4 regions of the Synechococcus sp. MIT S1220 genome follow, and region 1 is predicted to be linked to each of the others. Evidence: predicted binding sites of a transcription regulator. Region 1 holds the regulator's gene; each other region holds the start of a gene.
What was found. The regulator NtcA, encoded in region 1, controls nitrogen genes in cyanobacteria. The targets are predictions, from matches to a motif close to GTANCNNNNGNTAC.
Positions count from the first base shown of each region.

Region 1 (7,562 bases):
GGCTGATCCAGAGGAGGTTGCTGGTTCCGAAGAGCGGTCTGGGGACAGCCTCCCACCCAGTTCCTGATCGCAGTGCGTTATGGAAACGGCCCTTCGCCTGGTGGTTGGGTTAGGTAACCCAGGATCCAAATATTCCGGTACCCGCCACAACATTGGATTCATGGCCCTAGAGCGTTTGGCGGCCAGGGAGAACGTCAGTTTTCGTCAGCAGTCCAAGTTGCATGGGCTCGTCGCTGACATTGGTGCTGGTCAGCAGAGGCTGCGGCTGCTAATGCCTCAAACCTTCATGAATGACAGCGGGCGATCGATTCGTGCTGCTCTTGATTGGTTTGATTTCACTCCGGAGCAGCTTCTTGTCCTCGTTGATGACATGGATCTGCCCCTCGGGCGCCTGCGATTGCGCGCCCAGGGCAGTGCCGGCGGTCACAACGGTTTAAGGAGCACGATCCAGCATCTGGGCATGCAGATGTTCCCTCGGCTGCGGATCGGGATCGGAGCTCCGGCCGATAACCCTGCGGAACGAAAAGCTCGCACTGTTTCTCATGTTCTGGGCTGCTTCAACAATGCGGAACAACCTCTCGTTTCATCCGTCTTGGATGAAGTGATCGATGGCATTGTGCGCATCCAACGCCTGGGTCTGGAACGGGCCGGCAACCGAATCAACAGTCTGCGTCCGGAGGATCTGGTGAACAGCCGATGACGGCTCTTCCGGCGACCACGGCTCATCTGCGCGTCTTGCGCCAGTGTTTCCAGGAGAAATTGCTGGAGGGAGAAGTGGCGGCAGGAGGATTTCACTGGGAGTTCTGCTGGTGTTTCGACCGCGGTGAACTGTCAGTGGAACCCTCTTTGGGCCGAGCTCTGATTCAAGATGCCCTGCGTCGTTTTCTCGTGCGCGCGGATTACAAGTTGGAGCCAGGTGGGGATTATGTATTCACGGTGCGGGCTCGGTTCTGAACAATGGCCTGGGAATCGGCCATCGACAGGTGATTTCAAGGTGTTCTTCCACCATCAAGAGAGCTGCGATGGCATCGAGTTCGCCAGGTGGAACGCGCATGCCAAAGGGGAGCAAAGCCCGCCAATCCTTGGCGGGCCAGAGCTCCCAGAATCGCGCTCGGGCGCGCAGGGTGGTGCCCCGTTCGTTGACTGTCTGAATCGTGGCAAGCGATTGCAGGCGTTCCGCCCATCCCTTGGCTCCGGTGCCATCTCCGATCACGATCAGATGCACCGGAGCCTGTCCGTGCCATGTTTTCAGGGTCGGAAGCACGGAGTCGCTGCGCAGCACCGCCCCGCTGAGTACGGTTGCACCATCAACATCCACAAGAACGAGACCGCATTTGCTGCGGCCGGGGTCCAGGCCAGCGACGCGGGTCATCGCGCCACCCGAATCGCGACAAACACTGGATCTGCGCTGTCACTGGTCCTTGCGGCGATCACCTGCAGGGTGACTCTTTCTCGCGGATCCTCGCCAAGGGACTGCGCCAGTTGCCCCACTGCATTGGCATCGAACTGAAGCCCTTCGGTGAGCGAGCCCCGGCGCTGCATCTCTGCAAATGCGGATGCCAGCAACAGATTGAGTCGTGTTCGGATCGCTTCCGGTGAGCGAGCATCCGCGTCCAGCGTTGCAGTGGCGAGAACATCTCCTTCGCGGGCGACCGTGCGGTTCGGCCGAACCTCAGGGAAGGCATAGACCACGTTTTCCCCACGCAGAACGTTGGTGGCTGAACGCATGGAGACAACCCATGTTCCCGGCTTGCTGATCATTGTCTTCAGGCGTTCCACGTCGCTGCGTGGCAGGAGAAGAATCTGTCGGTCAGGGGCTTCACCGGGTCTGACACGGCTGTAAGCGGTGAGATTGGCCTCCTGGAGGAGCCGGTCGATCACACTTTTTGCCTGCCCTGGATCATCCAGTCGAACGGTGGCCTTGGCGAGGGTTTGACCGCTGCGGAGCACCACGGCGCCCCGCCGCAGGGCAATCAGGTTTCGCTCCAGTTGCTTCAACTCGTTCTCACCATCGCGAATTCGCTGACGCACCTGTTCAAGCTCAGCCTCTGTGCGACGGATGTCGGCATCGCGGGCTTGGATATCGCGACTGAGGCGTTTCTGTTCGGCCTCCAGTCGGACCCGTTCCTTCTGCAGGGGAGCTATCGCTTTGCGGAGCGTGACGGCCCGTTCCTTCGATTCGGTGAGCTTGGTTTCCACCTCCTGAACTTCTGCGCGAGCCTTAAGACGTTCTGCCTCGGCTGCCGCGAGGGCATTACGGCTCGTCTCCAGTTGTTTTCGGCTGCTGCTCAGTTCCTGGCGGTTATCAGTCAGCCGTTGCTGCAGTTCATCAAGTTCAAATAGACCGACTCGCAGCTGACGACTCACCAGCAGCAAAAGGCCGAGGGAGAGAGCACTGATCAGGCTGCCGGTGAGCACCGTGATCAGAACAGCGGTCCGACGTGGCCGCATGTTGAACAGACTCAGGCGTGCCTTGCCAACACGACTTCCAAGCCGATCTCCCAAGGTTGAGAGAACACCACCCAGAATGAGTAGTGCTGCAATGAGCAGCCAACCGCTCACAGGAGCGGCTCCCGCACAGCGGAAGACTCAGCTGAACCGCTTGGCCAGGGCGATCGGATCGAGGACTGTGATCTTCTTGCGATCAATCTGAACAAGACCTGATTGGCGCAAGTCTCCCAGCAGACGGGTGATTGTGACGCGGGTGGATCCGATCGCTTCAGCAATCGCCTGATGGGACAGCCGTAGATCAATGGTGATGCCCAGGTCGTCGGGCACCCCGAAGTCCCTGCAAAGAACAAGAAGGAAACTCACCAGACGGGAGGACATGTCCCGATGGGTGAGCGTTTCGATCATGGTTTCGGTTTGTAGGATCCGGCTGGACAGGCCCTGAAGCAAACGCAATCCAACTCCTGTATCCGCCTCGATCGCCGCGCGCACCGAAGCTGCTGGGGCAGTCACCATTTCCACGCGGGTGAAGGCAACAGCGTGATAAAAGCGATCGGAACGGTGGCCTGTCAGGAGAGACAGAACGCCGAACAAGCTGTTCTCACGCAGAAGAGCCACCGTGATCTCTTCCCCGGATTCGTAGACCCTTGATAACCGAACGGCACCGCGACGGATTAGATAAACCCGCTCGGCAGGATCGCCAGGGAAGAAGATTGTCTTGTTGCGTTCCACCAGCTCGGTGCTGGCTCCATCGAGATCCCGGATGACCTCAAGCAGCGACCGACTGGCGTTCTCCGAAGTTGATGTGGCCGCCGGAACCTGAGGGGAATAGCGACTGAAACCACTGCTAACTGCGCTCATGGTTTAGACGCTGGGTCCAGTGAACTATTCGAAAGGTAAAGATCGGCGAAGGTTCATCCTGTAACAGTTATTACTGATTCCCATGCAGGTCCGCCAGCGCCTGCCTTTGGCCCACCATGAGCGTGTTGATTCCGGGTTCAGCAAGGTCCAGCAATTGATTGAGTTGTTGGCGGTTGAACGGTGCTCCCTCCGCTGTGCCTTGGATTTCCAGTAACTGCCCATCGGCCGCCATCACCACATTGAGATCAACCTCCGCATGACTGTCTTCGCTGTAATCCAGGTCGAGTAAGGGGCATCCGTCGATCAGTCCTACGGACACAGCGGCCAGTTGCTGACGGATCGGATCACGATCGATCAGACCCTGTGCCATCAAAAGTTGTGTTGCCTGCCGCACCGCCAGCCAGGCGCCTGTGATCGACGCAGTGCGCGTGCCGGCATCCGCCTGGATCACATCGCAATCGATCAAGAGCGTCCGTTCCCCCAGCGCTTCCATGTCCAGCACCGCCCTCAGGCTGCGACCAATCAACCGCTGTATTTCCTGGGTGCGGCCCGACAACTTCAGGAGTTCCCTCCTTTGCCGTTGCGGGGTGGAGCCGGGTAGCAAGCGGTATTCGGCGGACACCCAGCCGAGACCCTCCCCCTGACGCCAGCGTGGAACGCTCTCGTCGAGGCACACGCTGCAGAGCACGGCAGTTCGACCGGTGCGCACGATCAGGGAACTGAGGGCAAAACCCATCGGATTCCAGTTGATCTCGAAACGGCGCAGGTCTTTGGCACCACGGCCATCAGAGCGGCTCGGTCTGTTCTCGCCCATCGAAAAGCAGGAGTCGACAGAACCAGAGCCTGGCAGGTGCTGGATGACACCCTCATGGGGTGACGCTATGGGTAGTGTAGGGATGGTTGTGGACTTGCTTTCCACCGCTACATTCAAGGTCAGTCAGGTCAGAGCCTGGCGACCGCTAATGCGATGACCGTCAGCCTGTCCACAAGCCAGAGATCTCCTGATTCCCGCAACAAGGATCATCGGGCCCTTGAACGTGCCGGATTGCGTCCAGTCGCGCTCCGATCTCCCTTGCAACTGGTTGCTCCGGAAGGTCAGCTCCAGATTCATACCGCCCCTTACCGGGGAAGTTTCTCAACGGTGTTCAGCCAGGCGATGCGAGCGGCAGGCCTGGGCAGCCGTGTTCTGATCGCACAATTTCTCAAAGGGGGCGTGTCCCAGGGGCCGAAGGACTGTGTTCGCCTCTGCGGAGGTCTGGTCTGGTTGAGACCTGATGTGCAGGCTTGTCTCACAGAACCAGATCAGGCTAATGCCCATGAAGCGGTTGATGAGATCTGGCAGCTCTGTCGTCAACACCTTCTCAGCGGTAATCTCGATCAGTTGGTGCTCGATGAAATTGGTCTTGCTGTTGGTCTTGGTTATCTCAGAGAGGATGATCTCGTCAGCACCCTTCAGCAGCGTCCAGGCTCGATGGATGTGATCATCACCGGTCCTGCGATTCCTCCCAGTGTGATGGAGATGGCTGATCAGGTGACGGAGTTGCGGCGAGGTTTCTGATGCTGAAAAACGACCGTTGGATCACTGAGCAAGCCGGCCAGGGAATGTTGGAGCCATTCCAAGACGGTCTTGTTCGCCACCTTGATCCCGATCAACGCGAACGTCCCGTTCTGAGCTTCGGCTGTTCGTCCTACGGATACGACTTGCGATTGTCTCCGCAGGAATTCATGATTTTCCGGCATGTTCCCGGGACAGTGATGAATCCCAAGCGATTCAATCCTGCCAATCTGGAGCCGACACCTCTGCATGAGGATGAGGACGGCTCCTATTACATCCTTCCAGCCCATTCCTACGGGCTGGGCGTGGCACTTGAGAAGCTGAAGGTTCCACCCAACATCACGGTGATCTGCCTTGGCAAGAGCACTTACGCTCGGTTGGGGATCATCGTGAATACAACACCTGCAGAGGCGAGTTGGGAGGGACATTTGACCCTCGAATTCAGTAATAGTTCAGGGGCTGATTGCCGTATTTATGCAAATGAAGGAATCTGTCAATTGTTGTTCTTTGAAGGAGATCCGTGTGATACAACGTACAGCGATAGAAAGGGTAAATATCAGCATCAACCCGAGCGGGTCACTTTGGCGCGTATTTAAGCCGCTGAATGGTCATTTTCATGGCCTGGTCACAATTGAACGAGGGCTTAAAAATACCAAACTTCATTGATTATACTTTGCACTTAAAAAATAATATTAGTTTTAAATTCTTTTAATTGCCTCATTCAATTGTCATTGATTTCTTTGCATAAAAATCCGCCAACCTTTAGGTTGGCGGTGGTCGGATTCAAAATTGCATTCCTGCAATCAGTAGTATTGGAGAGATGGCATCTTCGAAGTCTATTCTCCCACCAGAATATTGGTTTCCGTCAAGGGTGTGCTGTTTGGTAGGTCAGCAATCATTCCTCCCTGATTCTTGTTGCCAAATCCTTTCGAGTCGCCATTGCCGTCTACAAAGAGATCTCCCTTGGGTTCGTAGTAAACAAGATCAACTCCCTCAAGAGAAGCTTGTTTGAATTCTTTCTTATTGGTGGCGACAGTGATATCAGGTTCAGACGCTTTTTCTTCTTCGAGATTTTCAACCAGGCTGTCGAGTGATTGACCAGAAAGATTCTCTTTTTTGTCTAAATTGGCAATTAATGGGTCAGTGTCACTCTTTTTGTCGGCGAAACCTTTCCCGGAGTCATTTGTGTCAATATAAAGCTCTCCCTTGGGCTTGTAATAGACAAAATCGTGATCTTCCTTGGAAATGTTGTTTAGGTCTTTCTTAGAGTTTGCGACAGCAATGTCAGGGTTTCCGCTCAGATCTTTCAGGACGGAGTTGGTGATGATCGGATTGAAGAATACCTGATCTGCAATGATAATTTGATCGCCTTCCTTGGTGTTGAAGTCCACCACCTGATCGGCCTTTTTCTTGGAGTATGGCTCATTTCCGGAGAAGTAAAAGCGATCGGCACCGTCTTTGCCCTCGAGCTTGTCTTTGCCGTCACCATCGGCGATTAAATCGTCACCTGAAGTTCCTGGGACCTTTTCAGACTTTTTGCTGTCGCCAGTGATGGCTTGGGAAAGATTGATGTTGACAGATTTTAATTCGAATGAATTCTCGATGGTAATAATGTTATCGATGTCATTTGTGTTTTCGACGCTGCCAATATCTCCTGTTTGAACATTGCCGCTGCCGGTATTGTTGATTGTTGTGTTTGTGTTATTGTTCGTGTTGGTATTCGTATTTGTCGAAGTATTCGTATTGTTCGTGTTGTTTGTCGTGTAGTAATTGTTGATGACTGTTGGGCCGGATTGCGCCCCGGGTTTCGTTGCTTGCGGAGTGGGGACGGGTGCTGGGCTGGCCGTTGGGACGGGAGCCAATGATGCCCCTGGAACCGGCTTGGGGATCGGAGTGGGAGTGGGGGTGGGGGCAGAAGCGGCAAAGCCGGGGGTTAGTTGCTCGACGCTGAGTGTGTACTGGCCCACATCAAGGTCATCGGCATAGGTGTCTAAGTCAACTCGAAGATAATAATCGTCGCTCGATTCAATTGGTGATGTTGTGTAGATACCGTCGTTATATACGTAGCCATTTCTTCTGTTCTGGTCGAACGACCAGTAATTAATTGTAGATATTCCATTGGGTTTATACCATGTGATTTTCGAATCGTTCAAGTCATAGACTTCTGATCCACCCGCGACTTGAAATTGATAGGTCGCGCCTTTGAGAAGTCTAACTTTGAACCAGTCTTCGTCTGAGGTGTCCTCTGGCCCTAGAATACCTTCGACTGAACCTGAGGCCAGTCCTGACCCATCAACTGCAAGGGGAAATGTGTGAGCGTTGGTGTAGCGATTGCCGAAGTCGTCAGCCATGGTTGATGCAAGTGATTGAGTGAGGTAAGTAGTAAATCCTTCGGTTAATTGATTGACGCTTATACTGTAGGAACCAACATCAAGATCGTCAGCGTAACTATCTAGGTCAACTCGCAAATAATAGTCATCGCTTTCCTCAATGGGTGTAGTAACAAGGATTCCATCCTGGTAAACATACCCATTTCTTCTCGATTGGTCATATGACCATGATTTCAATGTTGATATGCCGTTTGGCTTGTACCAGGTGACTTTCGCGTCATTCAGGTCATAAACTTCGGGCCCTCCTATCACCTTAAATTCATACGTTGCTCCTTTTAGTAGCGGGATTTTGAACCAATCTTCATCGC
Region 1 is NZ_CP138939.1:872,680-880,241, forward strand. Features, by position in the region: gene SIB64_RS04020 (TatA/E family twin arginine-targeting protein translocase) at 1-67, shown strand, start outside; gene pth (aminoacyl-tRNA hydrolase) at 80-700, shown strand; gene SIB64_RS04030 (DUF3146 family protein) at 697-954, shown strand; gene SIB64_RS04035 (resolvase) at 932-1,372, opposite strand; gene SIB64_RS04040 (DUF3084 domain-containing protein) at 1,369-2,562, opposite strand; gene ntcA (global nitrogen regulator NtcA) at 2,590-3,309, opposite strand; gene rph (ribonuclease PH) at 3,380-4,123, opposite strand; gene SIB64_RS04055 (cob(I)yrinic acid a,c-diamide adenosyltransferase) at 4,277-4,867, shown strand; gene dcd (dCTP deaminase) at 4,867-5,460, shown strand; gene SIB64_RS04065 (hypothetical protein) at 5,701-7,562, opposite strand, start outside.

Region 2 (7,562 bases), 1.2 Mb from region 1:
AGATTTATCCAGAATCATTTGAGACGAAATATCACGGATTAGATTTCAGAATTGATAACAACACAGGTTACGCACAATTTTTCCAAATTGACGCCAAACTACCCACTCAGAATCTTATTCCAGCACGACAATCCGACGCCGGCCAAATTCGACGAACGAATCAAGGTGAGAACGCCAACGTGTTGTACCAATCACCACTCCCTCCACCAGTCCTAAAAATAGGCGGTTGGCTTGGTGGCGGTGTCTACGAACGCGTCGATGTCCTCGGAGAAACAACAAGCAACAACAATGGTGTCTATGGGCTGATGAGTATTCCGATCAACCCTGGAAAACTTGCGATGGATGGGCGGTTGTTTGCATCCGGTGGAGTAGGGCTCTCTGAAGATGTTCAAAGCTTCCGCAGAGGAGGCAACGCAGGTGTTGTACTGGCAGGAGTCTTCCCCAATCGCCCTTTTGACACCCTCGCCTTTGGATATACGTTTGCAGATTACAACCCTTCAACACCCTCGATTGGCTTTATAGCTGGAACCGAACACGCTTTGGAACTCAATTACAGTTTTAGCATTACACCTAATTTTCAATTAATGCCAAATTTGCAATTAATCATGCAACCATTAGGCGATGAATCAGCGTCAGCTGTATGGGTTGGAGGACTGCAAGCAAACCTTTCCTTCTAACTTTCGGAATGCATTAAAGTAAACAAGGGATTGATATATCATACACGGATTGAAAACCAGTATATTTTGCATTAAGTAGCAAGTGATAAAAATCTGATAACCGCATCAAATTAACATGCATTCATATACCTCAGCTGAACACACTCAATAGACACATCTTACATTGAATGAATCATACGTAGTGGAAAATAAAGTTTTTCAGTCAAAACCTAAATAAAGCTTAGAAAGTGACACGATATTGGCCGTAAAAAATAAACTATAAATAGAGATTCTCCGCTTCATGAACAAGCTTGGTCGCATCGTTGATGGATACGTGTTCAGCCATGCAGAAACCGGCGAATCCAGCTCTGGATCCTCAAATTCAGGGTCCGGCAATCATCATGATCATGGATCGACGAACTCAATACCAATCTTTGACCCTAATCCAACAAATCCTAGTTACTATCCAACCACTAATTTTAGCGATAAAAATCGATATGATGCTGATGCTCCTTACAATCAAGCTCCACACTTCAGTGTTCCGAACGGAATTGGGCTTCCATTAGCGCACAACTTTAATTTTGATACATTTATTAAAACTGAAAAAGGAAATAATCGCGACACCTACGATGCCGGATATGATCTTCCCTTATATTTTACTCTACCGAATATCACCGAAGAAGACTCCTATCAGTGGGATTCGTTTCCAGCAGGTGAGGCACAGCAGTTTCTGGTATTTAGTGTTGAACAAGATACAATTAATTCACGATCTCCCTACAATGGCGATACTGGAGAGAGCGTAGTTTTAAGGGCAGAATCAAGCTCTGATACTGAGCGTCCATTCACGATATCTTTATCTGTCACCCCATACAATGCTGGCCCCATTCCACATATCCATTGGGCGGAAGATGAAGCCTTCATCATGTTGCAAGGCGAAATGGATTCGTGGATCGGTGATCCTACGAAGGATGCTTACGAGCTTTATGAATTCCCAGAAGGAAATGACGTCACTGGTGACAATTTACCCGCAGATGTTCGAACACCACAACTAGAAGCAGACAACGTTGAAAATTACTATTACGGCCATCTGATGGCCAAGGATGGCGTTTACTTGCCACGGGGACATGCCCATGCTTACCGGAATGCAAGCCCCAATGGTGATCCACTCGTCTTCTTAACACTGTGGTCTCGCACTCCAGGATATCCAGACGGTGGAATCGAAGAATTTTTCACTCTAAGTGATCCACTTATCGGTCGTTTTTACGATACATCCAATGAGGCTGCCGGCTATGGAAATCTGTACAACAAGAATGTAGGTAGTGAAGATGGCATTAGCAATCAACAAAGATTTGTCGATTATTTTAATACGTTTCCAGAATATTATGTTGCGATGAGTAGGAATTTTGGCAGCTTTACAGCTGTTGAAAGTGACTCGATACTCGCTGCAGATGGCTCTGCTCTCACAATGGGTGGAAATTGGAATCCATCAATACCGACGGATACTGGAACATTTGCAACACCACCACCAGCGGCCTGGAATGAACAATCAGCGACACCATGGCTGGCAACACCTGGGGAAGAAGGATCGGATAGTTATTACACACCTCCCGCACCAAATGCCCCCTCAGAGGCCGTTAATTTCAGCACACCGTTTGATCCCGAGGTGATCCAGAGAGTTGCACTGCAATATGACCCTAATAATCAGAACGGTATTTCCCAGACAGACTTCAAGCAATCAACCGAGAAATTAGCCAACATTTACAACGAATCGAATGGTGTTAAATCAAGTGATCTTCTGCTTCCTCAATCAGCAGATGCAACCTATGAAATCCTGACTGTTTGGGATCGTTTTTCGAGCCTCGACAAGCTTAGAGACGATAAAGCCTTTAAAAAGACATTTCAACAACTGAAACGAGGCGGTAGCGTTACTCCAACCAACAGTAGTGTTCATAATGATCTGTCAGATAATTATGAATCAAATGCGCCAGAACAAATGCTCCTTGGCAAATTTGAAATCAAGGATGACAGCATCGATGCAGTTCTCTCCTTATCAGAAGAGCTTCGAGAAAAAACAAGGCAGGAGACTGGTAATCTTAGTTTTGATTACTACCTAGAGAAAGGCGACAATACAACAATTTATTACATCGAACATTACAAAGAAGGCAGCGATATATCACTTCACCTACAAAAGTCATACACAACTGAATTCTTTGCAGATTTCGCAAAACACCTCGAGAGTGGCTACCTGGCTGATGGACAAGTCACCATCTATCCAGTCAATACTCCGCAGGCTTCGATTTATATTGAGCAAGCAAATGGCATTGACATGTTCAAAGATATGCTCGAATCGATGCCAGATTTGAGCATGAAAGTTGAAGCACCTGAACCAAAAGATATTCAAACAGTTTACGTTACTAATCAGACAGACACCAAAGGATTTGGCTCATTTCTTCAATTCAATAATTCTCACAGCAAAAAGAAGGAATGGCTCTATGGAGTGATTGAGGTTGACAATGATTCAGGGGAAATCAATGGGGTTGCGCTTGGCGATCCAGACCAACCTTCAGAACAATGGATGAAAGAAGCAGGAGAAAATGCAACCTTGCTGTTTGAAACTTCAAGCAACAAGAATAATCATATGATGTCTCGCAGTGTTCAGGTCAACACGGGGGTCCACTATCTACCATTTAGAACCAAGTCGAAGCATCAAGACATTTTTAGTAAGAAGACCTTTGATTCTGATCTTCAACTTGATCTACCGAAGGATCGTTCCGACCTGAGTGTTGACGAAGACAAAGGAATTATCAATTATCATCACATGAGTGGTGCTTTTGGCAATGTCATCCAAGGCATGAGCAAAGTCACAAGCGTGATGCAGGAGGAAGGGTTTGCGGTGATTGATACAAGAGAGCAACCAAGACGCCAATTGCATGCGTCCTTCAGTGGCTTTGAGCCGAGTGAAGACTCAGACAAAATCAGTTTAATAAAATCCAATAAAAAAGGTAAGATCTATGACTTTGAAAAGGAGAAATTTGTTAAATCAAATTCAAACAATCTACAACGCATCATCGCTTCCGCTCTGGAATCCGATGATATGCCTTCTTTTACAAAGGATCATCTCACCATCGAAGGTGGAAATATCTATACGCCCGTTGTCCGGCATGAGGGCACTTACTTTACCCCTAACAATGCAACGACGAAGATCACTGGATCCAATGCCTTCGAAATGACAATTCACGACCAAATGTATGATTTCACATTGAATTTCTCACAATCCAATCAGATGCCGCTGTTGAACTAAGCAGTGGTGGGAGTCAGGCGCCGATGCAATTCGGCGTCTTCTCGGATAAGCCTTCTTAATTTGCGCTCAATCGCAATAAAAAAAGCCTGAGCTTTTTCAGGCTTTTTTGTTTAATCTTGCTTGTCAAGCAGCTAAGGACAATGAACCACTGAAATTGGGAAGCTCCGTCTCAAAAAGGTTGAGAAGGCGATCCACATTTTCTGGAGTTGAGTTATATCCCATCAAGCCAATCCTCCAGATTTTGCCTGCCAAGGTTCCGAGGCCCCCACCAACTTCAATGCCATGATTGTTGAGCAGATGCTGGCTGAAGGCCTTTCCGTCAACACCCTCCGGAATACGAACCGTGGTCAAGGTCGGAAGACGGTGCTTCTCTGGAACGAGCATGGAAAGGCCAAGACTTTCGAGACCAGCCCAAAGGGCCTCTGCGTTCCGGCGATGGCGAGCCCAAGCATTGTCGAGACCTTCGTCAGCGAGAAGACGCAGAGCCTCTCGCATTCCGAAATTCATATTCACCGGAGCTGTGTGGTGATAGACCCGATCACTTCCCCAATACTGATTCAGCAGGGACACATCGAGATACCAATTCGGCACCTTGTTGTTACGGGCGCTCATCTTCTCCTCAGCGCGCGCTCCCATGGTGAAGGGACCCAGGCCAGGAGGACAACTCAGGCCTTTCTGGCTGCAGCTGTAGGCCAGATCAACTTTCCACTCATCAATGGCAAGGGGCACTCCACCTAGCGAGGTGACCGTATCGAGGAGAAGCAGGCAGTCATGCTTACGGCATAAATCCCCGACCCCCGCCATGGGTTGACAGACACCGGTAGAGGTTTCGGCATGAACCATCGCAAGGATGGCGGGCTTGTGCTCAATCAGCGCAGCCTCAAGTTCCTCCAGAGAGAACCACTCTCCCCAGGGCTTTTCAATCGTCCTGACCTCGGCTCGATACCGACCGGCCATATCGGCCAACCTGAGACCGAAATATCCCTTCACCGCAACGAGGACAGTGTCGCCAGGCTCAACAGTGTTGGCGAGTGTCGCTTCCATCGCCGCACTGCCTGTGCCGCTCATGGGCAAGGTGAGGCGGTTATCGGTCTGCCAGGCGTAGCGAAGCAGCTCCTGCACCTCACCCATCAATTCGACGTACAAAGGGTCGAGATGGCCGATGGGTGTGCGCGAGAGGGCCTGGAGAACAGTCGGATGGGCATTCGACGGACCGGGCCCTAGAAGCAGTCGGTCGGGAGTCGCAATTGGAGCGAAGGCCTTTCGGTGACGGTCGTCGACGGAAGGAAGAGGGTTCGACACCAAGGACCTGAACGGTTGATCTGGCCGATGAGCCTACGCAGTCGTCCACCCCTCAAGACGGGATTACGACGGGTTTGAAACGCAGACGTCCGATCTGACTAGCGCTGACGCACATTTGTTTCGGCAAGACCACGGGCCATGTGATCAAACGGCTGTCTGATCGGAGCGAGCATTGAGGACGGAAGACCACCGGCCATCAAACGTTCGATCAGCACCTCCCCGAGCAGAACGATGCTCCGGACCGTTGGCCCCGTCGGCACGCCCAGGCTCTTGTAGGTGTCATCCAGACCATTAAGAACCCGCTCATTGAGAATGGTGATATCGCCTGCGACCAGTGAATAGCTCGCGTAACGCAGGAAGTAATCCATGTCGCGAAGACAGGCTGCCAACCGGCGTGTCGTGTAGGCATTGCCCCCTGGCAGAAGCAGCTCAGGCTCGTCGAGAAACAGGCGCTGACTGGCATCGCGAACAATTTCAGTCGCTTCGCGGTTGATCAGCTCAACCGCTGCAATGCGAACACTTGATTCATCGAGAAAGGATTCAATCCTTTCAATTGCCTGGCGATCGAGATAGCGACCGAGCTGGTCATAGCGACCAATTAACCCGGTGATGGCATCACGCATTCCCTGGGGTCTCCAGACAGTCCCTAGGCGGAAGGTAACACTGCTATTCAAGCCACCAACGACAGCACCTCGAAGTTGCTGCGAAGTTGACAGAAACGGTTACGCACTACTCCGTTCTCTCGAGCCGTGAGAAACATGGAGACAGGAGGGTGCCCCTTGATACAAAATGGGGTTTGGGGCATCTTTACGGTCCCAACTAACACTCCACAGGGCAAAACGTCTCCCCATGTCGAAAACACCCCAGGACGTTCTGCGTCAGATCAAAGATGACGGCATTGAGCTCGTCGATCTCAAATTCACTGACCTGCACGGCAAATGGCAGCACCTGACCGTATGCACGGACCTGATTGAAGAAGAGTCGTTCACAGAAGGGCTCGCATTCGATGGCTCGTCGATCCGTGGGTGGAAAGGCATCCAGGCTTCCGATATGGCAATGGTGCCTGATGCGAGCACAGCCTGGGTTGACCCGTTCTATCGCCATAAAACCCTCAGCCTGATCTGTTCGATTAATGAACCTCGAACAAATGAGCCCTACGAACGTTGCCCACGGGCACTCGCTCAGCGGGCTCTGGACTATTTGACCGGCAGCGGCATTGCCGATCAAGCTTTTTTCGGACCGGAACCGGAGTTTTTCCTGTTCGATGACGTCCGCTACAACTCCAGTGAAGGGGGTGCCTTCTACAGCGTTGACACGATCGAAGCCCCTTGGAACAGCGGACGAGTCGAAGAAGGCGGAAACCTGGCTTACAAAATTCAGTTGAAGGAGGGGTATTTCCCCGTCGCCCCGAACGACACAGCACAGGACATCCGTTCGGAAATGCTGCTGATGATGGGTCAGCTGGGTATTCCGATTGAGAAGCACCACCACGAGGTGGCCGGCCCAGGACAGCACGAACTTGGAATGAAGTTCGCCGAACTGATCCAGGCGGCAGACAACGTGATGATTTACAAATACATCGTGCGAAATGTCGCCAAGAAATACGGCAAGACCGCCACATTCATGCCCAAACCTGTCTTCAACGACAACGGTTCTGGCATGCATGTCCACCAAAGCCTGTGGAAAGGTGGCGACACCCTGATGTTTGGCGAGGGAACCGACGCGAACCTGTCTCAGACAGCCCGTTGGTACATCGGTGGCATCCTGAAGCATGCCAGGGCATTCCTGGCCTTCACCAACCCAACCACCAACAGCTACAAGCGACTGGTGCCTGGTTTTGAAGCGCCTGTCAATCTGGTGTTCTCCGAAGGCAACCGCTCAGCTGCGGTGCGGATCCCTCTCACAGGCCCTGCCCCCAAAGCCAAACGACTCGAATTCCGATCCGGCGATGCTCTCGCCAATCCTTATCTCGCCTTCAGCGCCATGCTGATGGCAGGCCTGGATGGAATCAAGAATCAGATCGACCCGGGTGCCATCGAGAAACGCGACCTGTTCTCGCTTTCTGAAGACGAGCTGCTTGAATTCTCAGAAAATCCCGAGAAGACCGTTCCGGCATCCCTGAATGGTGCTCTTGAAGCGCTGAATGCCGACCGTGCCTTCCTGACAGCTGGTGGAGTATTCAGCGATGACTTCATCGATAACTGGATCGACCTCAAGTACGAGGAAGTACAACAACTCCGTCAGCGGCCCCATCCGCACGAGTTCACCATGTACTACGACGCTTGATCAATAGGGCCTAGTAG
Region 2 is NZ_CP138939.1:2,103,132-2,110,693, forward strand. Features, by position in the region: gene SIB64_RS10780 (carbohydrate porin) at 1-677, shown strand, start outside; gene SIB64_RS10785 (antibiotic biosynthesis monooxygenase) at 958-3,957, shown strand; gene SIB64_RS10790 (pyridoxal-phosphate-dependent aminotransferase family protein) at 4,081-5,259, opposite strand; gene SIB64_RS10795 (allophycocyanin subunit beta) at 5,358-5,882, opposite strand; gene glnA (type I glutamate--ammonia ligase) at 6,109-7,545, shown strand.
Region 2: a site for NtcA is predicted at 6,032-6,045, ahead of glnA (type I glutamate--ammonia ligase). Genes of this name have one in related genera too.

Region 3 (7,562 bases), 1.1 Mb from region 1:
ACCGGCTAAGACGAGATCGGCTCGATCATCATTCAGCAGCATCTGGGCGAGCATCAGAGCCTCGGCACCAGAAGCACAGGCCGAAACAGGGGTATGAGCTCCTCCATTAAGACCCAGGTCAATGGCAACTTGCCCAGCTGGTGCATCTGGAATCAACATCGGCACCGTGAGCGGATTAACCCTGGTTGGCCCCCCGGCGGTGAGCTGTTCATGTTGCGCATGCATTGTCGCCAGGCCACCGATGCCTGTCCCGATGACGACGGCAATACGGTTGGGATCAATGCCGACTCGAAACGGAGCCGCCATGGACCAGGCTTGCCGAGCAGCGAGTACGGCAAGCTGAGCACAGCGGTCTGATCGACGCTGGAGAAGAGGTTCAAGCGTTGATAGCGCCTGCTCATGTACCCGCCCAGCGATCTGGGTTGTCAGATCAGCGGCCCAGGCATCGTTGAGAGATTGAATGCCCGAGCGTTCAGCAAGGACAGCATTCCAAGTGCTTTCCGCATCCTTCCCCAATGGGTTGATGCTGCCCCAGCCGATGACAGCAGTGCGTTCAGGGGGTTTCTGCATGGGTGGGCTGGATGTCCAGCGACTCGAGATGACGCTGAATGTCCCCGACGGTACGGAATTGAAGGAGGTCTTCCTCCTTGATACGAATGCCGAAGGATGTATCTGCTTCGATCAAAATTTCATAAAAGCCAAGAGAGTCGATACCGATGTCCTCCATCAATCGGGCTTCCGGCGTGATGGAGGCAGGATCGGCTCCGGAGATTCGATGCAGGATCTCAGTCAGTCGTCCCTGCAGCTCCTGCTTTTCAGGGAGCGATTCGCTCAATCCAGCTGCTCCGAAATTGCGGTGATTCAAAATATCAGTGCCGACCGTTTTGAGAGTCACCGCGGTACCAGCTGAATCGCTGGTAGATCGGCTGATGTTCGACATCGATAAAGAATCGAAGGCGTTCCTCTGGAAGCCGTTTCAAATCGGCAGACATCAGGATTTCGGTGATTTGATTGAAATCCCTGGCCAGGGAGAGGTTGCAGACGCGCGCTTCCATCAAGTTGAAGTACTGGCGCAGCAAAACTGGTAATCGAAAGCTGTCGGAAAGTTCGTTTCGAATGCTGACTTCCAAAGCCTGAACATTGCTGATCGGATGGGGCAGGTCCGATCCTTTAATCGCCTCGACGGGGTGACGGGGTGCTGGCAGCTTCGGTTCTCTCTGCCTGTAAGGGGGACGCATCAAGGCGCTCAGGAAAGCCTGATTGACAGCATCCGAATAGGCGAAATGGTTGAAGGAGACCAACCCATGCAGGGTGGTGTAACCGGATCGCACCGCGATGAGCAAGCCTCCACGAAACAGCGCCATCAGTGAATGCGGTTGTTTCTGAAATCGGCCAGCCAGGGCAACTCTGCCGATCTCAAGGTGATGTCCCCAGCCGGTCAGCCTCTCCTTAATGCCGGGGTAGACATGCTCCAGATAAGACTTTTCTCCATCAGGAAGGAGATCAGCTGATGTTCCCTCTGGAGTGAACTGGAGTCGGGCGGATCCTGCGAGGACACCGCTGCTGGCTTCAAGCAGAACCAGATGGTCGTAGGAGGAATCTCTCCCGTCCAGATCGGTGGTTTGCCCGGAACCGGAGAGCTGCTCTCTGTAGGTTGACTCTCGCAACTGTCCTACAGCTGTCGCCACCGGATCGAATCGATCTCCCGGCAAGAGATACAGATCGAGGCCTTCAATCGAGAACAACCGGCCGGGTCCTAGATGGGTCGCAATGACATCAGCCGGCAGAGCCACCTCTTGGGGGATGGACGAACCAGGCAGTGTCATCGATGTCCCGTTCCGTCTCAATGTGAGGGAAGATTAAAGCCCAGCTCCGCATTTTTTCGCTGTTCCAAACCTCGCCCATGCCTTTCCCTCAATGCTCAGGTGCTGCGATTCGGCGCGTCGCGCCCATGTTGGTGGTCGGCATGGTTTGTCTGCCGTTCGATGCGCCAATGCATGGCCGTCCCGTTGATGTGGTGCCCGGCATGGCGGCGGTGAACGGAACGGCCGGCCCCAATGGCGCCTATCGCTACCGGTTGGGTCCTGGGGACAAGCTCTCCATGAAGGTGTTCAAAATGGATGGCTATGAAGCCTCGGTCCAGGTGTTGAGTGATGGAACGATCAACTTGCCCCGCCTCGGCACCGTTCCTGTTTGGGGCCTGACGCTAGAAGAAGCCAAACAGGTGATCACTGATGGGTATGCCCGCATTCTTCGGAGCCCGTTGGTGTACCTCGATCTTGTTAATCCTCGTCCGATCAAGGTGACCGTGACTGGTCATGTTGAGCGTCCAGGGGTCTTCTCGTTAGCGGCATCCAAAGAACAGGGTTGGCCAACGTTGGTCGATGTCATTCAAAAAGCAGGTGGTATCGCGGCAACTGGAGATCTATCTCGACTTGAGGTGACCCGGCCGTCTGCCGTTCAAGGAGGCGAACCGACGAGCACCACTTACGACTTCCTGACTGTCCTTCGCGATGGCGGGCAGGCACCGACTCCTCTGATCTACGACGGTGACAGTGTGACGGTTTACCAGGCCGAGTCCCTGGGCAATGCCGACATGATTACGACGGCAGCATCCAACTTCGCTCCAGCAACGATCAAGGTGAATGTGATCGGCGAGGTTCGCAAGCCGGGCGTTGTCTCCGTCCCCTCAAACGCTCCGCTGTCACGGGCCATTCTCGCGTCGGGAGGTATCACGCGGCGAGGCAGTGATAACACCGTCGATCTAATCAGAGTGGATGGAGAAGGCAAGCCAATGGTGAAGACAATGGGGTTCAACCCGAAGGCCATTCTCAGCAGTCCCACCAATCCCCCTCTGCGGCAAGGAGATGTTCTGGTGATCAACCGCAATCAACTTGCGCGGGTGACCGATGCTCTCGAAGATGCATTGAAACCGTTGAGCCCACTGGTCAGAGTGAGCTCAATCTTCAGGCTGTTGGGGCTACCAGTCAGCGAACTCATGGGACTTTGATCATCTGCTTCAGATTCCAAGTCGCTCCCAGATCACGCCGAGATTGGCCTGGTGCAGTTCGGTGCTGAAACATGCAGCGATGTCCTGATCGGACAATCGGCAGGTGACATCGGAGTCTGCTTCGAGGTTGCGGCGGAAGTCCCCCCCCTCAACGTTCCAAGCTGTGTGAGCGTTGCGCTGAACTATTTGGTAGGCGTCCTCGCGGGAGATCCCATTCGCGACGAGCGCAAGCAAAACGCGTTGGCTGAACACAACACCGCCATACACATTCATGTTGCGTCGCATGTTGTCTGGATAGACCCCGAGCCCTTCAACAACGGCGGTCATCTCCCTCAACATGAAGTGCAGGGTCCCCGACACATCAGGCAACATCATGCGCTCGTTGGAGCTGTGGCTGATGTCCCTCTCGTGCCAAAGCGCCACATTTTCCAATGCAGCGATGGTGTAGCTACGCAACACCCTCGCAAGGCCACCGATGCGTTCACTGCGGATCGGATTTCGCTTGTGGGGCATCGCCGAACTCCCTTTCTGTCCTTTGGCGAAGTTTTCCTCCACTTCCAACACATCCGTTCTCTGAAGATTGCGGATTTCCGTGGAAAAACGTTCAAGCGAAGCACCCACGAGAGCAAGGGTTTGCACGTAGTCGGCATGCCGGTCCCGTGAGATCACCTGGGTGCTGGCTGTATCGGGGATAAGACCAAGAATTTCACATGTGATTCGCTCAACCTCCGGATCCGTGTTCGCGTAGGTGCCCATCGCACCGCTGATCTGCCCCACTGCCACATCGTTCTCGAGGCGCTCAAGCCGCGTGCGATTCCGCTCTGTTTCAGCGAGCCAGCCCGCCACCTTGAAACCGAAAGTGATTGGTTCTCCATGAATGGCGTGAGATCGCCCAATCATTGCAGTCGTTTTGTGGTTCCGAGCCAGGGTTCGCAATGCCTCAGCCAAGGCATCAAGTTCCCTCCGCAATAGAGCGACAGAACGTTTCAGCTGAAGGGCCAGGCCCGTATCCAGTACATCTGAGCTGGTCATGCCCACGTGAATGAATCGCCCGGCATCCCCCACGTGTTCGTTCACATTGGTGAGAAAAGCAATCACATCGTGACGAACCTCGGCCTCGATCTCGAGAATCCGTTCCACGGAGAAGGACGCCTTGCTTCGGATTGTGGTGAGTGCTTCTTCAGGAACGCGTCCTAGCCTGCAATTGGCCTCAGTGGCGGCAATCTCCACATCCAGCCAACTCTGGAACTTCGCCTGATCTGTCCAGATAGAACCCATTTCGGGCAAGGTGTAGCGCTCGATCAACGGGCTGCGCGGTCTCACAACCTGGTGAATCTATGAGGTCAACTGTCTGGATTCTCTTGTCCTGATGCCTAATGACTTGTTGACAAGAATTCAGGGTCGGATAATGGGGATTGAAAGTGGAGCGGTTCATTTCTGAGCGCCAGAGACGATCAACTCCACGCAGCCTTAAAGGGCCATGGCAGTAACGATTTATCTGCACTGGACAGCAACGGGATACGACTGGATTAGGCCCGGTCATTACCACTCGATTATTTCCGGTGATGGTGTTATCCATCGCTTTCATTCTTACAACGTTGATCTGCCAGCCCACACTTGGCGACGGAACAGCAACAGCATTGCGCTCTCATGTGCCTGTATGGGTGGCATGCCAGATCCTTGGACGGTGCCTCCTACAGATGCACAACTCAAAAGCCTTTGCTTTGAAGCTGCATCAGTAGCCCGTGAATGGGGGTGGTCAGCTGAGCAGATCAATCTCAACAGAGTGATGACTCATGCGGAGGCTGCTTCGAACCGTGATGGTCGGATCATGCATGACAATTACGGGCCGGTGATCTGGGGTGGCAGTGGAGAACGGTGGGATCTCCTACAGCTTGCGCAAAATTCAACAATCGACGGAGGTGATCAGTTGCGTTACTGGATTCGAGAATTCCTGGAGAATCCTGATGAAAAGCAAGCAGTAGAGGAAAGATTGACATTTCAAGGATTCACTGTAATCAAAGCCAAGGGGTCAGATCTTGCTGTCCAGATCGATCAAGAGGGACGCTCATGGGCTCGGTTGGTGGATCTACTCGAACGGTATGAAATCGCTCATGTTTGGGATGCCGAAAGCAAACGAATCCTTATCGGTGCCTTGGATGTGGCACCGACTTTTCGTGATGATGCGCTGCAGGCATCAATCGGTTGGCCACTCATTGACGTTGCTCTGCAGACCAGAACAGCACCGATCATTCTCCGCGGGATTCTGCGCCCATCAGAAGGGGGAGATCGGGCTTGGTGCCGCGTTGTCGAATTTGCTGAAGAGTTTGGAATTTCCGTTCGCTTTGATCCATTGGAACTTGGCGAACGGCGTGGAGGCTGAAGCGGCCGACTCAGAGCGCCGAGCTGTCACGGTCACCCGTGCGGATGCGTACAACAGACTCGACTGGGGAAATAAAGATCTTGCCGTCTCCGATCTCTCCGGTGCGAGCGGCATCACCGATAGCGGTCACAACGTCTTCGACGAGGTTGTCTTCGACAACAACCTCTATCTTGAGCTTCTGTAAAAACTCAACCGTGAATTCAGATCCTCGATAACGCTCAACCTGCCCTTTTTGACGCCCAAACCCTCTCACCTCTGTCACTGTCATCCCAATGATGCCGGCCTCGACCAGAGCCACCTTTACATCTTCAAGTTTGAACGGACGGATGATCGCCTCAACTTTCCGCATGGCTCCAAGCTTTTCCAACAGGATGACTGGGCCAGACCGGAAGCGCGTACTTCCTGTTACAGAATGGTGAAGTGAGTGGCCTTCTAGGTTCGTTCGATCTGCGGCTCTTATTGCTCCTTGACTGCATCTGCATCCGATCAAGCGACACGCACACCGTTGTATGGCGATAGGGCCATCTCGCATGCGGAATTGATTTGCTTCGAAAACCCCAGGCCTGGGCGACCTTATGAAGTGTCGATTAAATTGCCAGAATTCACCTGCAAGTGCCCCTTTTCGGGCTATCCAGATTTTGCGGTTTTGAATCTGATTTATCAGCCCGGACCAAAAGTTGTTGAATTAAAGGCGATCAAGCTTTATATCAATAGTTATCGAGATCGTTCAATTTCCCATGAAGAAGTAACAAATCGGATTTTGGATGATCTTGTTGAAGCTTGTGAGCCCATCTGGATGCAGTTAGAAGCAGATTTCAACCCACGAGGCAATGTTCATACTGTGGTCCGTGTCAGCCACGGTGAACGTCAACCGTGTTGACCTGCCTGAAGGAGGGTTGGTAATTCCATCGCAAATGCTGTGAGGTTACGGTTGCATATTCCGCCAACATGAAGCTGCTCCTTCGTTGCAATCGCCCAAAGCTGACGGGTTGCCACCAGGCTTAACCCCCCTCCAATCAAGGTCACTGCAAACCCTAGATAGACCAATGGAACCCCAGGATCACGTTTAAGCAGCAATCCGCTGGCAGGGAGGACGGACGCGACCCGCAGGGGAAGACCTTTGACGACGACGGCCTCGCCGCCCGGTCGCAAGAGTGCCAGACGTGTGCCGTCCTCATCAAACACCTGGACGGGCCCCTGCTCGCTTTCGAGGCTAAGTAGAACTGGCTGTGTCCCATCGGGACGGGTCGGAAGTACAAGTCCCCAAACCTGATCACCGAGTTCAGAGAAGGTTCGGAGCGGAAGCTGAAGCTCTGGGCTGCGGCCAATCTTCAAGGTGAGTGCGGCCAGAGACCAATCAGCTTGGTAGATCGTGATGCCACGATGGCGCAGCGGGTGATTCACACTGATTTCGCGATTCTGATCCAAGCCCCCGCCAGGCTCGACGAGATTGAGTGTTGAGCGAAATTGTTCAGGACGTCCTGCAGGATCCCGTTCGATTCGGAAGTCGGTGAGGGTGATGCTTAGCTGATTTTCTCCCTCTCGATTGAGCAGATCCAGACTGCGCTCCGGGGCGAGGAAGCGTTCCAGTCGGTTGCCTGCCAGTGCTCCCCAAGCAGCCCCCAACATCAATAGGACCAATCCCGTGTGGACGAGTAACGGACCGACCCGCCCGGAAACTCCTTTTCTTGCAGCAAAACGGCCTTCAGCTTTTCGGAGTTGCCATCCTTGGTTGTTGAGGACGACACTTAATCGATCAAGGCAGGTTTCTGGATCACTGCAGGTGATGCTTTCAGCGATGGCCAGTTTGCTGAGTTGACGAGGTGTGCCGTAATCGACCCAAAGGCGTGCAGCCTGGAGCGCCGGCCATTGACGCCGCCAGCTGCAAAGAATGAGCGAGATCCCCAGCCAGGAAAGAAGAAGCAGGAACCAGTTGCTCGAGTACACATGATCCAGCTGAAGGAGAAGGACCTGTTGGCCGTTCAACAAACCGAGCCAGCGGGCATCTGCATAGGCTTCGATGTACTGACCTGGGGCATCACCCTGAGGAATCGCCGTGCCGATGGCGCTAGCGAGAGCGATCAGCAACAACAGCACAATCGCCAGCCGTAAATCTGAAAGCCAGGCAGCCAGACGGTTCAGGGGATTGCGCATCGCGATCAGGCCCAG
Region 3 is NZ_CP138939.1:3,089,797-3,097,358, forward strand. Features, by position in the region: gene SIB64_RS15600 (beta-ketoacyl-[acyl-carrier-protein] synthase family protein) at 1-570, opposite strand, end outside; gene SIB64_RS15605 (acyl carrier protein) at 554-895, opposite strand; gene SIB64_RS15610 (GNAT family N-acyltransferase) at 870-1,826, opposite strand; gene SIB64_RS15615 (SLBB domain-containing protein) at 1,904-3,010, shown strand; gene purB (adenylosuccinate lyase) at 3,020-4,315, opposite strand; gene SIB64_RS15625 (N-acetylmuramoyl-L-alanine amidase) at 4,491-5,393, shown strand; gene SIB64_RS15630 (P-II family nitrogen regulator) at 5,404-5,742, opposite strand; gene queF (preQ(1) synthase) at 5,860-6,273, shown strand; gene SIB64_RS15640 (cytochrome c biogenesis protein ResB) at 6,261-7,547, opposite strand; gene SIB64_RS15645 (cytochrome c biogenesis CcdA family protein) at 7,553-7,562, opposite strand, start outside.
Region 3: a site for NtcA is predicted at 5,789-5,802, ahead of SIB64_RS15630 (P-II family nitrogen regulator). Genes of this name have one in related genera too.

Region 4 (7,562 bases), 470 kb from region 1:
AATACCCGAACAAAAACTAGAATCTTTTAAAGTTGATCCACTCCTCAAACGTTTTCCACTTCATCCCCAAGCAATATCAGCGGGGACTGTTTCTTGCACAGGCAACACATACTGTGGATTTGCTCTCACCAATACTAAAGATCAGGCGCTTTTAGTTGCTGAAAAACTTGACTCCGAGCTTGAGTTGCCAAAACATGTGAAAATTCATTGGACTGGTTGTCCAAACAATTGTGGACAAGCAGATATGGGGTCAATTGGTTTAACTGGTACAAAGGCTAAAAACAGTGAAGGTGTTATGGGTGAAGGTTATAAGATCACTATTGGAGGCTCGCAAGGATCAAATCCAATGATGGGATCCCTTCTTCACAAAGCAATTCCTGCCGAAGACATCCATTCAGTTCTTAAGGGTTTACTTCTTGAAAAATTTGATGCCAAAATAAAATCGAAACCAAGCTTAGGAAATGAAGGTGGTACTGACTTCTTCTCTCGATTCATGAATCATATAAGCAATTAAATTACACGTAAAAATTTTGAATTCGTGGCGCTTCGTTTTGAAGCCACGGATCTACAAAACCCGACCAACCACATTCCTTTGTGATGGCTATTCACCAAAGTGCTTTTTCTCCCACTGTCAACTACTTGAGCCCCAGAGGTCGGGCTGATCCGTTTTTAACACTCGAAGCTGAGGCTCCGACCTGATTCCGTCCTTTACTTCAACATTTCCAATACAACCGATGGATTACGTTCTTCCCAATGAACTTGTCGATGGCATGATTGGTGCCGGTGGCAAGAAAGCTACTGTCAGCGTCAAAGACTTACTACTGCGAGGTTTTTATTCAGGGGCAATCCTTGGCCTTGCTGTCATTCTTGCTCTGACAGTAGGTCTCACCAGCAAAAACCCTTGGCTTGGTTCTTTCCTCTTCCCCTTCGGCTTCGCAAGCATCGTGCTGTTTGGCATGGAGCTGGTCACCGGTAACTTTGCACTTCTACCGATGGCGACATGGGCGGGCAAGACCACTTGGAAAGCGACGTGGAGAAACTGGGCTTGGGTATGGTTCGGCAATTGGATTGGCACTGCTGTTGCAGCGGGCTTAATGGCCATCAGCCTTACAAGTGGTGGAACAGTGGATCCTGCTTCAGCAGCTGATGGAGGAGGTATGTGGCAACAGGTAGCTGCAAAAATCATTGCTTTAAACAAAGCCAATGTCATTGTCAAATACGAAAATCTTGCAGGGCTTGGCTTCTTTCTTGCCATTGTTCGCGGTGTGATCGCTAACTGGCTTGTATGCCTTGGAGTGACAATGGCGTTGGTCAGTAAAAGTGTCCCAGGGAAAATTCTTGCTTGTTGGCTGCCAATCACGGCTTTCCAATCGATGGGCATGGAACACATTGTTGTCAATCAGTTTCTGCATACAGCAGGACCCCTGCTTGGTTCTGGAGTGCCCTTCTGGAAATGCATCTTCTGGAACTTTTTCCCAGTTACAATTGGAAACATCATCGGTGGGATGGTCTTCATTGGTATGCTGTTTTACAGTACACATCGCACCAAAATGGAGAATGTACTTCCTCCAGAACATGATGAAAAACTTGAGCGCGAACTCGCTGCAGAACTTGGTGCTCGCTGAGGCAGCATTTTGAAGCCTCCTGAAGAAGCTTCCCTGTGGGAGAGTTTGTCACAATCAAGGCGTAAACCATTAGACCCATTTTGGCTGGGAGAGATTTACTCTCCCAGCCTTTCTATTGATTTGAGGCTTGCGGTTTGTGAAAAGCTAGGAATGCTTGCAGAACTAGGATGGCCTCACATCAAAAAACTAATTGATCAACATGGTCCTAAACAGGAACTTATATTATCAGCAGGCCTTTGCCATCAACCAAATGCGCGTGATTGGCTTTTAAGCCAACTGAAAGCAAAGGATGAAACTATTGTCCTTACAGCTCTTGAAGCACTTGGCTGCTGGGGAGCTGATGTCCCCCAATCAATTGTGGAAGAAAGTCTGGTCCATCCGTCCCACAAGAGAAGACTTGCAGGACTCCAAATGCTCACCTTCCGTGCCCATCTCTTGAGCGATAGCCAATTGCTGCAACTCTGTGAAGAACCGCTCGCAGATTTTCGAGATGCAGTGGCGATTGCTGCAGTCAGACTCTTACAACGCCGAGATGGATCTATCATCTCAGAACGCTTGACAGCAATTAGCCTACACGGTTCAGATGCTCTCGCTAAAGCTGCTTTACTGGCATTGGGCTGCATAGCTACGCCAACAAGCCAAAAATGTCTTTTAGAATTAAGCAAAAGCTTGCCTGAAGGTGAACGTCGCGAGCAAGCATTGAAACAACTAGGACAACAATTTCGAAATTAAAAATCTGGGGTTCCCCCCAGATCAAACATCTAATCGTCAACTCCTATTACATAAGAAATTAATTACCACTTTTTATAGGGTAAGAACTTGCCACACATCGTGATCGAAACTCGATCCCCTTTGGGATCCTCAACTTTTTCAACGTCCAAGGTAAAGTCAATTGCGCTCATAATGCCATCTCCGAACTTTTCTTGAATTACATCTTTCATTGGCATCCCGTAAACCTGCATGATCTCATAAAAGCGATAGATAAGCGGGTCAGTCGGAATGACAGGATCCAAACTTCCCTTAGTGGGAAATTCTTGAATTGCTGCAGTTACATCTGGTTCAAGAGATAGCAATTCAGCAAGTTTATCAGCCTCCTCTTTTGATGCCGTGGCCTGACCGTAAAACAAAGAGGCAATCCAAACCTCGTCAAGCCCAAGCGCTGATTCTAAGTCAGCGAAACTCATACCTTTGGCTTTCTTTGCTGCCATAAGAGTTGCCGTAACATTCATGATGTTTGGTGTTTTAGCTGGTTGGTGAAAAACTGCCTTTTAAAGCAGTAATTCGAAGCTCTCGCAATCCAGGGGAACAAATTGAAGCAACAGCTACGAAATTCACTGCTTACGCGTCGTTTTTCAGCAGCAGTTGCAACTGCACGCAACTACCACAAATGCTGAAATAAGTGAAAAACAATTAATGCACAAAAATGCAATCGATGCTACAAAAATTTATGACTTTGATGGCTCGTGTCTTGTGCAGCTGGCGTCCAGATAATTCACTACTCCGAGAACGTCTCTACTACGCCGAAGGACGGCATCATCCTCACCATCCCCGTCACGGAACCCTGAAGGGTCTGGACGTCTGCGCTAACAGTTAAATTAAGGTGTAAAAATTGTTACTCAGCAGTACCGCTTGCTGCTGAACATCCGCCTAAGTGACTCAGGTCGCCGTGACTCTCAGCCCGCCAACAGGGAAGGAGCGCTTCAAACAGCATCTCCGCAAGGTTGGCAGTGGCGAACACACCAGCCGGGGTTTGTCACGGCTAGAAGCCGCTGATGCTCTTGAGCTCATCCTTCACGAAGAGGCCACTCCTGCTCAAATCGGAGCCTTCCTGATTGCCCATCGCATCCGGCGGCCAGAACCCCAGGAGCTCGCCGGGATGCTCGACACATACCGCGACTTGGGTCCGGTTCTGAAATCTGCGGCAGGTGCCACTCCTCCAGTGTGTTTTGGCATGCCGTTTGACGGCCGAACACGCACAGCACCCATCTATCCCCTCACCGCGCTCGTTCTTCTCGCAGCAGGGCAACCGGTGGTCCTGCAAGGTGGCTCCCGTATGCCGATCAAATACGGAGTCACAGCTCAGGAACTCTTCAAGACCCTTGGCCTCGATCTGTCAGGAGTAGCGATCGAAGACGTTCAAAAGGGCTTCGAGGCCCATGGTTTTGCTTTGTTGCACCAACCCGAGCATTTTCCGCTCGCGGAAAGCCTGATCAGTTACCGGGAAGACCTAGGAAAACGTCCACCAGTTGCCAGCCTGGAGCTCCTCTGGACTGCTCATCAAGGTGAGCATCTGCTGGTGAGTGGCTTTGTCCATCCCCCTACAGAGAGTCGAGCCTGGGATGCCCTGCATCAGGCAGGTGAAACCAATCTGGTCACCGTCAAAGGGCTGGAAGGCGGTACAGATCTTCCGATCGGACGAGCCTGCATCACAGCAACCGTGACCGATGGCATCCCCGAACGGAAGATCCTTCACCCTCGAGACCATGGCTGCCACGAAAAGGATGTGGAATGGACAAATCTGGAGACTTGGACCGAACAAGCTGAAAATGCGTTGGACAACAAAGGGCCTCTCTGCAGTGCCACCCGCTGGAACGCAGGGGCGTACCTCTGGCTCAGCGGGCAGGCCAGCGATTTGGCATCCGGAATCAACTCTGCGGAATCCTTGATCCAAAGCGGAGCAGCCCGTGCCGTGCTGGATCAACTCCGCAGCTGGCGCAGCACCTTCTCCATTCGATAACGCACAAAGCTCACCCCAGCGATTTCAATGGTCTCCGGGGCGATCAATTGCCAGCCCCTACCTATCAGCAAAGGGCGACTCATGGCACTGGCCTCCGTTGAGAGACGCTCAATACCGTGATCTCTGGCATCCCGCTCGATCTGTTCCAGGAGAATGGATCCATGGCCCTGACGAGCGGCACATCCGCGGCAGTACAGCAGCGCCAGACGAGCCTTTGGATAACGAATGGCAAACGCCTCGTCCCGACCGCTGATCCAGCCACGTCCCTCATGAAACGAGCGATCGAGAACCCCCGGCAACCAAGCCAGTGCCGCCCAAGCTCTCACCTGCTCTGGGGTGTAAAGCACCCCTGCCTGGCTTTCAACCGCGTCGGCATAGATCTCCCGTAAGAGGGGATGGTCGCTGGAACGAATCGGACGCAGGACCATGACCAGAGCCTGTGGGAGTGTGTGATCGATCGATACTCGCCCCGCTTTGCAGCGCTTCCGGTTCCCCACTCTGCTGAGCGCCTTTCTAACGCTGCTGAACGATCGGCTGAGCGAAAGCATTGTCTTCCCACTGCTGCCATTCCTTCTGGCGCAGTTCGCACCAGATGGTCGAACGCTTGGGCTCCTGGCGGGCAGTTATGCCCTGGCCCAGTTTCTGGTCACTCCACTGATCGGAGCCCTGAGCGATCGTCATGGGCGCCGACCTGTGATCGCCATCTGTGTGAGCGGGTCGGTGCTGGGGCTCGGTCTGTTCGCACTCACGATGAGTTTGCCCTGGCCGAACGGAGCCGTTCTGCCTTTGGTGCTGCTGTTCACGGCGCGCATCATCGACGGAATCAGTGGCGGAACCGCCGCTACTGCAGCAGCCGTGCTGGCTGACATCAGCCCCCCGGAGCAACGGGCACGAGCGTTCGGGTTGATCGGAGTGGCCTTCGGCGTCGGCTTCATTCTTGGCCCTGGCATTGGTGGCTGGCTGGCGACCTTCTCGATCGACCTGCCGGTCTGGGTGGCCACAGGCTTCGCCATCATCAATCTGCTTGTGGTTGTGTGCCTGCTGCCGGAAACCCATCCACTTCAGGCACGCAGCGGCAGTTCAATCAGCCGCGAACTCAACCCTTTCGCGCGGATCGGAACGGTGATCGCTGACGGCAGCATTGGCCAACTCGCCGCGGGTTTCTTTCTGTTCTTCCTCGCCTTCAACGGCTTCACAGCCATCTTGGTGCTCTATTTCAAACAGCGATTCGGCTGGGGACCTGAGCTCGCAACATCCGCTTTCCTGGTTGTGGGCATCGTGGCCACCGTGGTTCAGGGAGGGCTAATAGGCCCACTGGTCAAACGGTTCGGCGAATGGCGGCTGACGATGCTCGGCCTGGGGCTGGTCATGGTCGGTTGCCTACTGATCCCAGGCATCGGTGCATCCGACCGGGTTGGCAGTGTGCTCATCTCCGTGAGCCTGCTCGCCTTGGGAACCGGCTTGGTCACACCCAACCTCCGCAGCCTAGTTTCGAGACGTCTTGGCAATCGAGGCCAAGGAACTGCTCTCGGCAACCTTCAGGCATTGCAAAGCCTGGGAAGTTTTCTTGGACCACCACTGGCTGGTCTCGCTTACGACAGCATTGATCCAACAAGCCCCTTCATAGGAGCAGCCCTGATCCTGGTGATTGTCATGGGCCTTGTCGCCAGGACTGCATCACGGGCTTAGTGGCAGTTGCTACGTTTCATAAGACGCCGCAACGCCTTCAGCTGAAGCCATGAGCGCTGACGTCACAAGCCCGGATCAATACATCAATCGCGAACTGAGTTGGATCGCCTTTAACGAACGGGTCCTCGCCCAGGCGCTCGATGAGCGCACTCCGTTGTTGGATCAGGCCAAATTCAGCGCCATTTTCAGCAACAATCTCGATGAATTTTTCATGGTGCGGGTTGCATCCTTGAAATCCCAGGTGGAAGCAGGGATCACCGCGTCGAGTGAAGACGGAAAAACACCTTTTGAACAACTGCTCAACATTCGGGAAGAATTGATTCCGCTCCTGGAAAAACAACAAGACCATTACGGAAGGACTCTCAAAGAAAGCCTTCTAAATCACGGCGTTCAACTTCTTGACTACGAACAGCTGAACTCCCGACAAAAGGAATGGATCGACGCTTACTTCACGACATCGATCTTTCCAGTTCTCACACCCTTGGCAGTGGATCCAGCCCATCCTTTTCCTTTTGTAAGCAATCTGAGCCTGAATGTTGCAGCCGTGATCCACGATCCAGACACAGGACAACGGCAGTTCGCACGCGTCAAAGTACCTCAAAAAAATCTACCGCGATTCATCGCGATCCCGGAAGATCTCAGTGACAAAAATCCGGCACCAATCCATACCGCGATTCCTCTGGAGCAGTCGATTGCCTACAACCTCGACTCACTATTTCCTGGCATGACGGTTGAAGGGCATTACTTCTTCCGTGTCACCCGCGACGCAGATCTGGAACTACGTGATCTTGAAGCCGACGATCTGATGCTGGCACTCGAGCAGGGATTAAGAAAACGACGCGTGGGCGGCGAAGTGGTTCGACTCGAAGTTCCAAAAGATATGCCAGAAAACGTGGTCGAAATGTTGATGACGGGCATGACCGTTGAAGAAGAGGATGTTTACCGCATCAACGGCCCACTGGGTTTGGATGATTTGTTCTGGCTGGCGGGCCTGCCCCTTCCGAAACTGAAAAGCAAATCGCACAGCGGACAAACGCCTGCGGCATTGGCCCGCACACAACAACACCTGATCGAAGAAGGATCTGTCAAACAAGAAGAATTCGAAACAATCTTTTCAGTCATTCGCGAACAAGACATTCTTCTTCACCATCCCTATGAGTTGTTCTCAACATCAGTAGAAGAATTCATCAATCAGGCTGCTGATGATCCAAAAGCGATCGCGATCAAGATGACTCTTTATCGAACATCCAAAGATTCACCGATTATTGAGGCGCTGATTCGTGCTGCCGAGAACGGAAAGCAGGTGATGGCACTCGTGGAGCTGAAAGCACGTTTTGATGAGGACAATAATATTCAATGGGCTCGTCACCTAGAACGAGCTGGTGTTCATGTGATCTATGGGGTTCTTGGACTGAAAACACATACAAAAATTGTCCTCGTTGTACGAAAAGAAAGCTCCAAACTAAAAAGCTACGTACACATTGGGACTGGAAACTACAATTCCAAAACAT
Region 4 is NZ_CP138939.1:407,533-415,094, reverse strand. Features, by position in the region: gene SIB64_RS02040 (ferredoxin--nitrite reductase) at 1-514, shown strand, start outside; gene SIB64_RS02035 (formate/nitrite transporter family protein) at 735-1,625, shown strand; gene SIB64_RS02030 (HEAT repeat domain-containing protein) at 1,635-2,357, shown strand; gene cynS (cyanase) at 2,420-2,854, opposite strand; gene SIB64_RS02020 (cyanate hydratase) at 3,082-3,219, shown strand; gene SIB64_RS02015 (anthranilate phosphoribosyltransferase family protein) at 3,277-4,362, shown strand; gene SIB64_RS02010 (N-acetyltransferase family protein) at 4,323-4,790, opposite strand; gene SIB64_RS02005 (MFS transporter) at 4,837-6,051, shown strand; gene ppk1 (polyphosphate kinase 1) at 6,101-7,562, shown strand, end outside.
Region 4: a site for NtcA is predicted at 2,938-2,951, ahead of cynS (cyanase). Genes of this name have one in related genera too.